Regions from separate parts of the Paenibacillus sp. V4I7 genome, predicted to be linked through region 3. Evidence: riboswitches for the same ligand, from Rfam matches in the RefSeq annotation. Region 3 holds a riboswitch; each other region holds the start of a gene.
The links. A riboswitch is a leader RNA that binds a small molecule or an ion and turns the genes downstream of it on or off. The one in region 3 is predicted to bind cobalamin.
Positions count from the first base shown of each region.

Region 1: linked by a shared signal. The riboswitch ahead of QFZ80_RS02345 (ABC transporter substrate-binding protein) and the one ahead of QFZ80_RS25815 ((2Fe-2S) ferredoxin domain-containing protein) in region 3 are both predicted to bind cobalamin.
Region 2: linked by a shared signal. The riboswitch ahead of cobJ (precorrin-3B C(17)-methyltransferase) and the one ahead of QFZ80_RS25815 ((2Fe-2S) ferredoxin domain-containing protein) in region 3 are both predicted to bind cobalamin.

Region 1 is NZ_JAUSZD010000002.1:235,900-238,161, reverse strand. Features, by position in the region: gene QFZ80_RS02350 (FecCD family ABC transporter permease) at 1-147, opposite strand, end outside; gene QFZ80_RS02345 (ABC transporter substrate-binding protein) at 149-1,159, opposite strand; cobalamin riboswitch at 1,312-1,465, opposite strand; gene QFZ80_RS02340 (hypothetical protein) at 1,498-2,025, opposite strand; gene QFZ80_RS02335 (aspartyl-phosphate phosphatase Spo0E family protein) at 2,087-2,262, opposite strand, start outside.
Region 2 is NZ_JAUSZD010000002.1:1,931,780-1,934,041, forward strand. Features, by position in the region: gene QFZ80_RS09875 (guanylate kinase) at 1-270, opposite strand, end outside; gene QFZ80_RS09880 (hypothetical protein) at 435-665, shown strand; cobalamin riboswitch at 708-909, shown strand; gene cobJ (precorrin-3B C(17)-methyltransferase) at 1,051-2,262, shown strand, end outside.
Region 3 is NZ_JAUSZD010000002.1:5,526,188-5,528,449, forward strand. Features, by position in the region: gene QFZ80_RS25810 (energy-coupling factor ABC transporter ATP-binding protein) at 1-430, shown strand, start outside; gene QFZ80_RS25815 ((2Fe-2S) ferredoxin domain-containing protein) at 802-1,170, opposite strand; cobalamin riboswitch at 1,203-1,405, opposite strand; gene QFZ80_RS25820 (hypothetical protein) at 1,540-1,671, opposite strand; gene QFZ80_RS25825 (DUF4023 family protein) at 1,832-1,945, opposite strand; gene QFZ80_RS25830 (hypothetical protein) at 1,992-2,216, opposite strand; gene QFZ80_RS25835 (hypothetical protein) at 2,200-2,262, opposite strand, start outside.

The DNA of each region.
Region 1 (2,262 bases), 5.3 Mb from region 3:
ATCTCCCAGCCAAGGAATGTGCTTGGCGAGAATACTGGCAATTTGCAAAACCGGGAGATTAGCGGTTCCCAGCGACAAGCTCGCCATAATAGAAAGAAGAAGGAGTATAACCCCTACTCCTCCCCATAGCATTAATTTTCTTTTCATTTTATTTCACCAGTTCGGGATAAATGCCTTTCGCCATTTCAAGCAATCCATCGGTCAGCCTTGGACCAGGACGGCTCAACATGTTCTGGTCGAGGCCAATCACCTGCTTGTTCTTCACGGCATCAATGGCATCCCAACCGCTTCGCGTACGGATAATTTCATCAAGTGGTTTCTTACTCTTACTATCGACGACCCCATTGGCGAATAAAATTACACCTGGGTTTTGTTGAATGATTTTCTCTTCGCTGATTTGATACCAGCCTTTTCCGTCTCCTGCGACGTTAATCCCGCCAGAAAGCTTGATCAATTCATCCATGTATTCGCCACTGCCCACTGTCCATCCCGGGGCAAATTCAATGTATACCTTTTTCTTGTTCTCTTGCTTGACGTCTTTCACTGCATTAACAACCTTTTGACGATCCGATTTCATCTTAGCAACCACTTTTTCCGCTTGCTCCTGATGATCTGTAATCAATCCGTAGGTTTGAATGTTCGCAATGGCATCATCCAAGGTTTTCGGCTCCACTTTAAACACGTTAATATTTAAAGCGCGCAACTTTTCTACCGTATCGGGTTTCATTGAAACTCCTGTGAACAAGACATTCGCATTGGCTGCAATAACTGCTTCTTGGTTAGGCTTCGTTATACTGCCAAGCTTCGGTTTCGTTTTGGCCGCTTCTGGATAATCATCGAAATCAGATACACCAACAATATTAGCCTCAAGCCCAATTGCAAAAAGGGCTTCAGTCTCTGCCGGAGACACGGATGCAATACGTTCAGGCGCCTTATCAAAAGTAAACTCCTTACCCGTAGCATCCTTTATCTTCAATGGATAGACCGTCTTTTTGGCTGCTGCTGGTGCCGAAGTTGCAGCAGGAGCTTTTGTTCCCTCCCCGCCAAGCTTAGATGGATCAGACATTTCCGTTTCCTTTTTGCCGCAAGCTGCGAGACTGATTGCTGTTACTAGAGCTAGCGTAAGAATAAGTGCTTTTTTTACTGAATTCCTTTTCATCTGACAAAACCTCTTTCTGAACTATTTATTTCGATTGACCCTAACAAAAAAGCCCCTTTGTTCTCGAAGGAACAAAGGGGACGATAAATCGCGGTGCTCAGCAACCCTAAGGTTGCTTCCTGATTTAACGCGATCCTTTTCCTCGAAGGATGTCGTAAACGGCACCATGGGCAGGTATCCTGACTCTCCCGGCAACTCATGCCTGGATTACAGTGGCGGGACCGTGCCGGACTTTAACCGGCTTCCCTTTTAAGTGGCAATCTCTTCTTAATGAGCTTAACCAACACCTATGGCTGCATATTTTACTATCAATCTATTTGTCGATTATAGACTTCTTGTTACTTTTGTGCAATTACTTTGAGCACTTGTTTCGACTCGTTCAACTTTGGAGCATTTTGGGGAATAAAAGCCACCAAGCCTTTTCCTTCAAAACCTTGTTCTTTCATCCATTTGTTTCCTGCAAGAGGAATACCATAAAGATGCTTTTCTGCAGGCTTGCCTTCTTCAGCTATTTGAATAACACCATCCGGATAATCTACCGGATTGATCGTATCATCCAAAGAAACGAAACCCGCTTGATTACTAAGTGATTTGAATTGATCTTCCGCAAGAATGAAGATGCCATTGCCTCCTGCAGCCAGCTCTACAATCATTTTTTCCATCGAGAATATAGGCGACGTATTAATTTTGACTGTAGGAACTTCGCCCACCTTGGACTTCAAGGAACTCTCCAGCTTGTCCCCCGCTTCACTTGGAAAACCATTAGTGCCCATTATAAATATAGATACATCCGGCTTCGGCCCGCCGCAACCCGTTAGAATCACCATAAGCCCCATCATCATAACTAACAGCCATTTCACTTTCATGTTGTAAGCGTACCTCCGTTTGTTATCTGAATCCATCGATAATCGCGAGAAAAGTCGGTTTTCACCGACTTTTTTTCCCATTATGCATATATTCATTTATTTTTTGGTCTAGGATTGTGCTCAATTCAACGACGGAATCCGATGTCATTTCTTCGCCATCAAAAACCATCTTTTCTAACCTGCGTCGTAGAGAATGAATCTCTTCTTCTAATAAGGTAAGGGAGTTTTGCTTCTTTG
Region 2 (2,262 bases), 3.6 Mb from region 3:
GATGTCCGCTTTCTTGATCCCATAGAAATTCCCGTCAATTTCAACAGTTTGAAAAAATTCACCTGCAATGTCACTATCGATGAACACTTTGCGTGAGATGAAATTATAATCCTTCCCGTTGATTTCTTTGGGTCTAGGTATTCGAGTTGTGTAGGAGACGACAGATGAGAAACCAAGCTCTTTGGCAATGTGATGGGCAATTGTTTTACGACCAGAACCGCTAGTGCCAGTAAAGACAAACACCAATCCATTCGTTTCATGACTGCTCATATCAATTCCTCCTTCATAGAATGAAAGCGATATCTTGATAGATTCATTATAGTACGAAAATTCTGAAAATTAAAGAAATACTTTCTCGTTTTGATAGGAATCAAAGGGTTAAAATACGCTATAATAGATAGCATCACATCGTTTAAATGGAAAGGGATCTAACTATGCCTAAATATGCGAGTTTGAGTGCGGAAGCAACGGAATTTTTACGTCAAAAAACCGGAACCAATCACTTAGAGTGCTATACCTATATTGACCCGGAGCGTGGGGAGGATAGTTTTTTTATTGTTAAAACGATCAACAAGGTCATTCATGTTTCTTTTGCCGAGATGACCTTTGAACCAAGCAGTTACCAGAGTTTGATGGAAGGACTCTACCAGGCCATCTATGAATAAATACGTGACAACCCAATCGATAGATGGTAGGATGATCGTAATTGCATATCAAAGGAATTAGGTGCCATAGATCCATTCGGGTGTATGGTTAAAAGGGAAGACCGGTGAAATACCGGCACGGACCCGCCACTGTAAAAATCGCCGTTTATTACGGAAACTGCTTGCAACATGCCACTGGGTAACAACCTGGGAAGGTGCAAGGGGATGATTAAGTCAGGAGACCTGCCTAATTCAACAACACAATTACCCTACGTGGAATTAGGGAGTGTTAGAGAGCGGTTACTTCTGGTTTTATTAACTGTAGTAATTTACCAAGCGTTTCTAACATGACTTATGTTAGGGATGCTTTTTTTGTTTGTGTAATTACGGGGAAGGGTGATGCAAATTGTCAGGAAAACTGCTCATTATTGGCTTTGGGCCGGGGAGTTTTGAACATATTACGAAGCGTGCAAGGGAAGCGATTCAGGAAAGTGAAGTTATCATCGGATATAACACCTATGTGGATCTTATCTCAGGTCTGTTAACCGAACAGCAAGTAGTTCGAACAGGCATGACGGAAGAAGTGAGTCGTGCGCAAGAGGCTGTGCGGCAAGCCAAGCAGGGGAAGAAGGTTGCCGTTATTTCCAGTGGAGATGCCGGGGTATATGGGATGGCCGGTCTTGTCTATGAGGTATTGATGGAACAAGGCTGGACCCGTGAGGATGGCGTTCAAGTAGAAGTGATTCCTGGCATTTCAGCTGTTCATTCGGCTGGATCTCTGCTAGGCGCTCCAATTATGCATGATTCTTGCACGATTAGCTTAAGTGATCATCTTACACCATGGGAGCTGATAGCGAAGCGGGTTGATGCAGCAGGGATGGCTGATTTCGTTATTGCCCTCTATAACCCGCGAAGCGGTAGACGGACCAGACAAATCGTTGAGACTCAGCGCATTCTCCTTAAGTATCGTTCTCCTTTAACACCTGTTGGGATTGTCAAAAGCGCGTATCGAGATCGCGAGCATGTTGTTGTGACGACATTGGCTGATATGCTGAATCATGATATTGGCATGTTAACGACCATTATTATTGGTAATTCCGCAACCAAGCTGTATGACGGTCTCATGATTACACCGCGCGGTTATCAGCGGAAATACACATTAGGGGCCGAAACACAGCCGCTTAAACCACATCAAAGGTTGAAATCCGAGGCTGAGCCTTGGGCTTTGGAACAATTGGATGAGCAGGATTGGGATGAATCCATGGGGGAGTTCGACGATGAAGATGAACTCTTGGATGATAAGATTACTGAAAATAGAGATCTTTCACAGCTGAAGTCATCACCGATTTTGTCACCTAGTAATTCCTTACAGCTTGCAATAGAAGCCTTGCAGCTAGTATCCAAAGGGAATGAAGAGTTGCCTTTTGAATTTGACAATAAGCTGACTGCGACCCAATCTATCTTTGAGTTTGCAGTAAGCCCCGGAATCGCGAATAAAAAGTTAACAGCAGCCCAACTGTGTGCGTTAGGCGAGATTGTTGGGGATCGTGGAGATATTGAATACTCACCGCATCATCAACTGATTGTTCGTGTGCAAACCGATAACCCTAAGCAGATT
Region 3 (2,262 bases):
CACACCCATTCACCACTTGAGCCTCGGTCAAAAGAAACGAGTAGCCCTAGCCGGTGTGCTGGTGCTTGAACCAAAGCTTCTACTTCTTGATGAACCAACGGCCTATCTAGATCGTATATCGGAGCAACAGTTAGTCGAGGAGATCAACCGTATACATAGCCGCGGAATCACGTTAGTCATGGCTACCCATGATATGAACCTAGCCTATTCATGGGCTGATTGGATTCTGGTGATGGATCAAGGACAGTGCGTCATGGAAGGCACACCAGATGAAATATTCAAAGATAGCAAGGCTATTAAAGACCTTGGTCTTGATAGGCCAATGCTGCTAGATTTGTGGGAAGCATTGCCTGAAGCTAACCGTCAGGGCGTATCCGCACCCAAGAATGTGCGTGATTTTACAACATTATTACAAAAAGTCCATTTATAATTATCATCAACGAATATATATAAAGTTAAAAGTGGCTGTCCCAACATTGATAAAATAGTTAGAGGGACAGCTTCTTCATGTATACATGCGTGCATCCATCTATCAATGGTAGGCCCTCTCGTTCCGTTCATTCAATGCTTAGCTCTTTTCATCCACTTTAGTGGCCTGCCGTTCCATTATGAACAAGTATGACGAATAAGCGCGGAAAACGCGCTTATTCTGGAGGCACGAATAGGTAAGGAGTAAGCTTTATTTACCTCTTACCTATAACATATAAATTCTGACCAAAAAGGACCTCCCCCTATTACGGAAGTCCTTATGGTTACGTGCTTTAAGGAAGATATCCCTCTTTTTAAACTTTCATTCATTGATTATTTGCTTTGTATGCGACTAATGCCCTTATTTCCTTTTCCGGTTGGCACAAAGCTTTCCTCAAAGCTATAAATCATATGTTCTTCGAGTGGTTTCCCCTCTAGTAAATGCTCTCTAACAAGCCTTCTCCCAGTCTCTGGTGTCATTTCCTTGTACCAAATCCCTTGCGGATACACCGTGACAACACCTGCATCCTGACAGCGGCCATTACATCTAGTCCGAGTTGTATGTATAAGATGCTCGGCTCCGTGCTTCGAAATTTCATCTCGGATGGCTAGCGTTGTTTCATCTCCTGAATGTTTCAGGCAAGATCCCCCGTTACAGATAAGTACATGATGTTGGACTGTTGATAGATCCCACGTACTCATAAGAACACCTCCCTATCTCCCGTAGGTATATAACTGTGCTGCTGAAATAGGCAGGTCTCCTGGCTTCAGGATCTTCATCATACGTCAGCCTTCCCAATCGGTCGATCAGTGGCATAGAGACGTTGACTCCTCTGTTACAGTGGCGGGACCGCGTCGGCTTCTAACCGATCTTCCCTTTTAAGCTTACCCTACGCTTGGAAAGCGGAACGTAAGCACCTATTTCGAATATGAAATTGTACCCGAGTTTATTCAAATCTTTTAAACTCAATCATCATCTTACCTCATAGTCTTCTTACAAACAAGGAAAAAGCCCCCACCAAATGGTAGGAACTTCATCGGAAGCTGTATTCACGAATTCAAATCTTTAACTTAAACGGAAGGCCGATTCGGCTGGTGATGTCCGGGCTCTGTTGAATCCAGGTTGGACTGTATGCGAGAAGATTGCTTGGAATGATCGATTGTGCTTTGTGTCCTTTGGTCCATACTCTTCTTTTTGCTCATGATGGGGTTAATCCTCCTGTGAGTTGAAATAATGATCACTTGATTAGTATGGAGAGATACCGCCTCTAATATGCTGTTTATAATACCCATAAAGAACGAAGGAAAAAGCAAAAGCCTGCAAGGAAGTCTCCCTACAGGCTCTTGATGGTGCCATTAGACTTTAGTGCTTCTTGTGAGGCAAATTACTGCCTGGCTGACCGTCACCTTGGGTCCTGAGATTCTTCGCGGCTTTCCTCTGCTTGTCGTGCAGCTTGCTAATGAAATGACTATCCATGAGCATTCGCCTCCTGAAGAAAGAATGGCACTACCTCTTTAGAATGTCACACGAGGTCTAAATTTAAACGCATGGCAAGATTAAGAATCGCGCCTCTTGCTTCTGCATCTGTTTTGACTTTTTCGTACAATTCCTCAAAATTAGTGCGGTTTTGAATAAATTCCGGTTCGGTTTTGATAGCTGTTTGTGTCCAGTTGATCAAGACATTCTCGGCTTGGGTAAGTTCATTGTAAGCACGATGCAAGCCGACACGCTCAATAATTTCTTCCATCTCTGCTTGCCCAACTTCTTTCCCCTTCCTCTTTTAATTCCGCAAT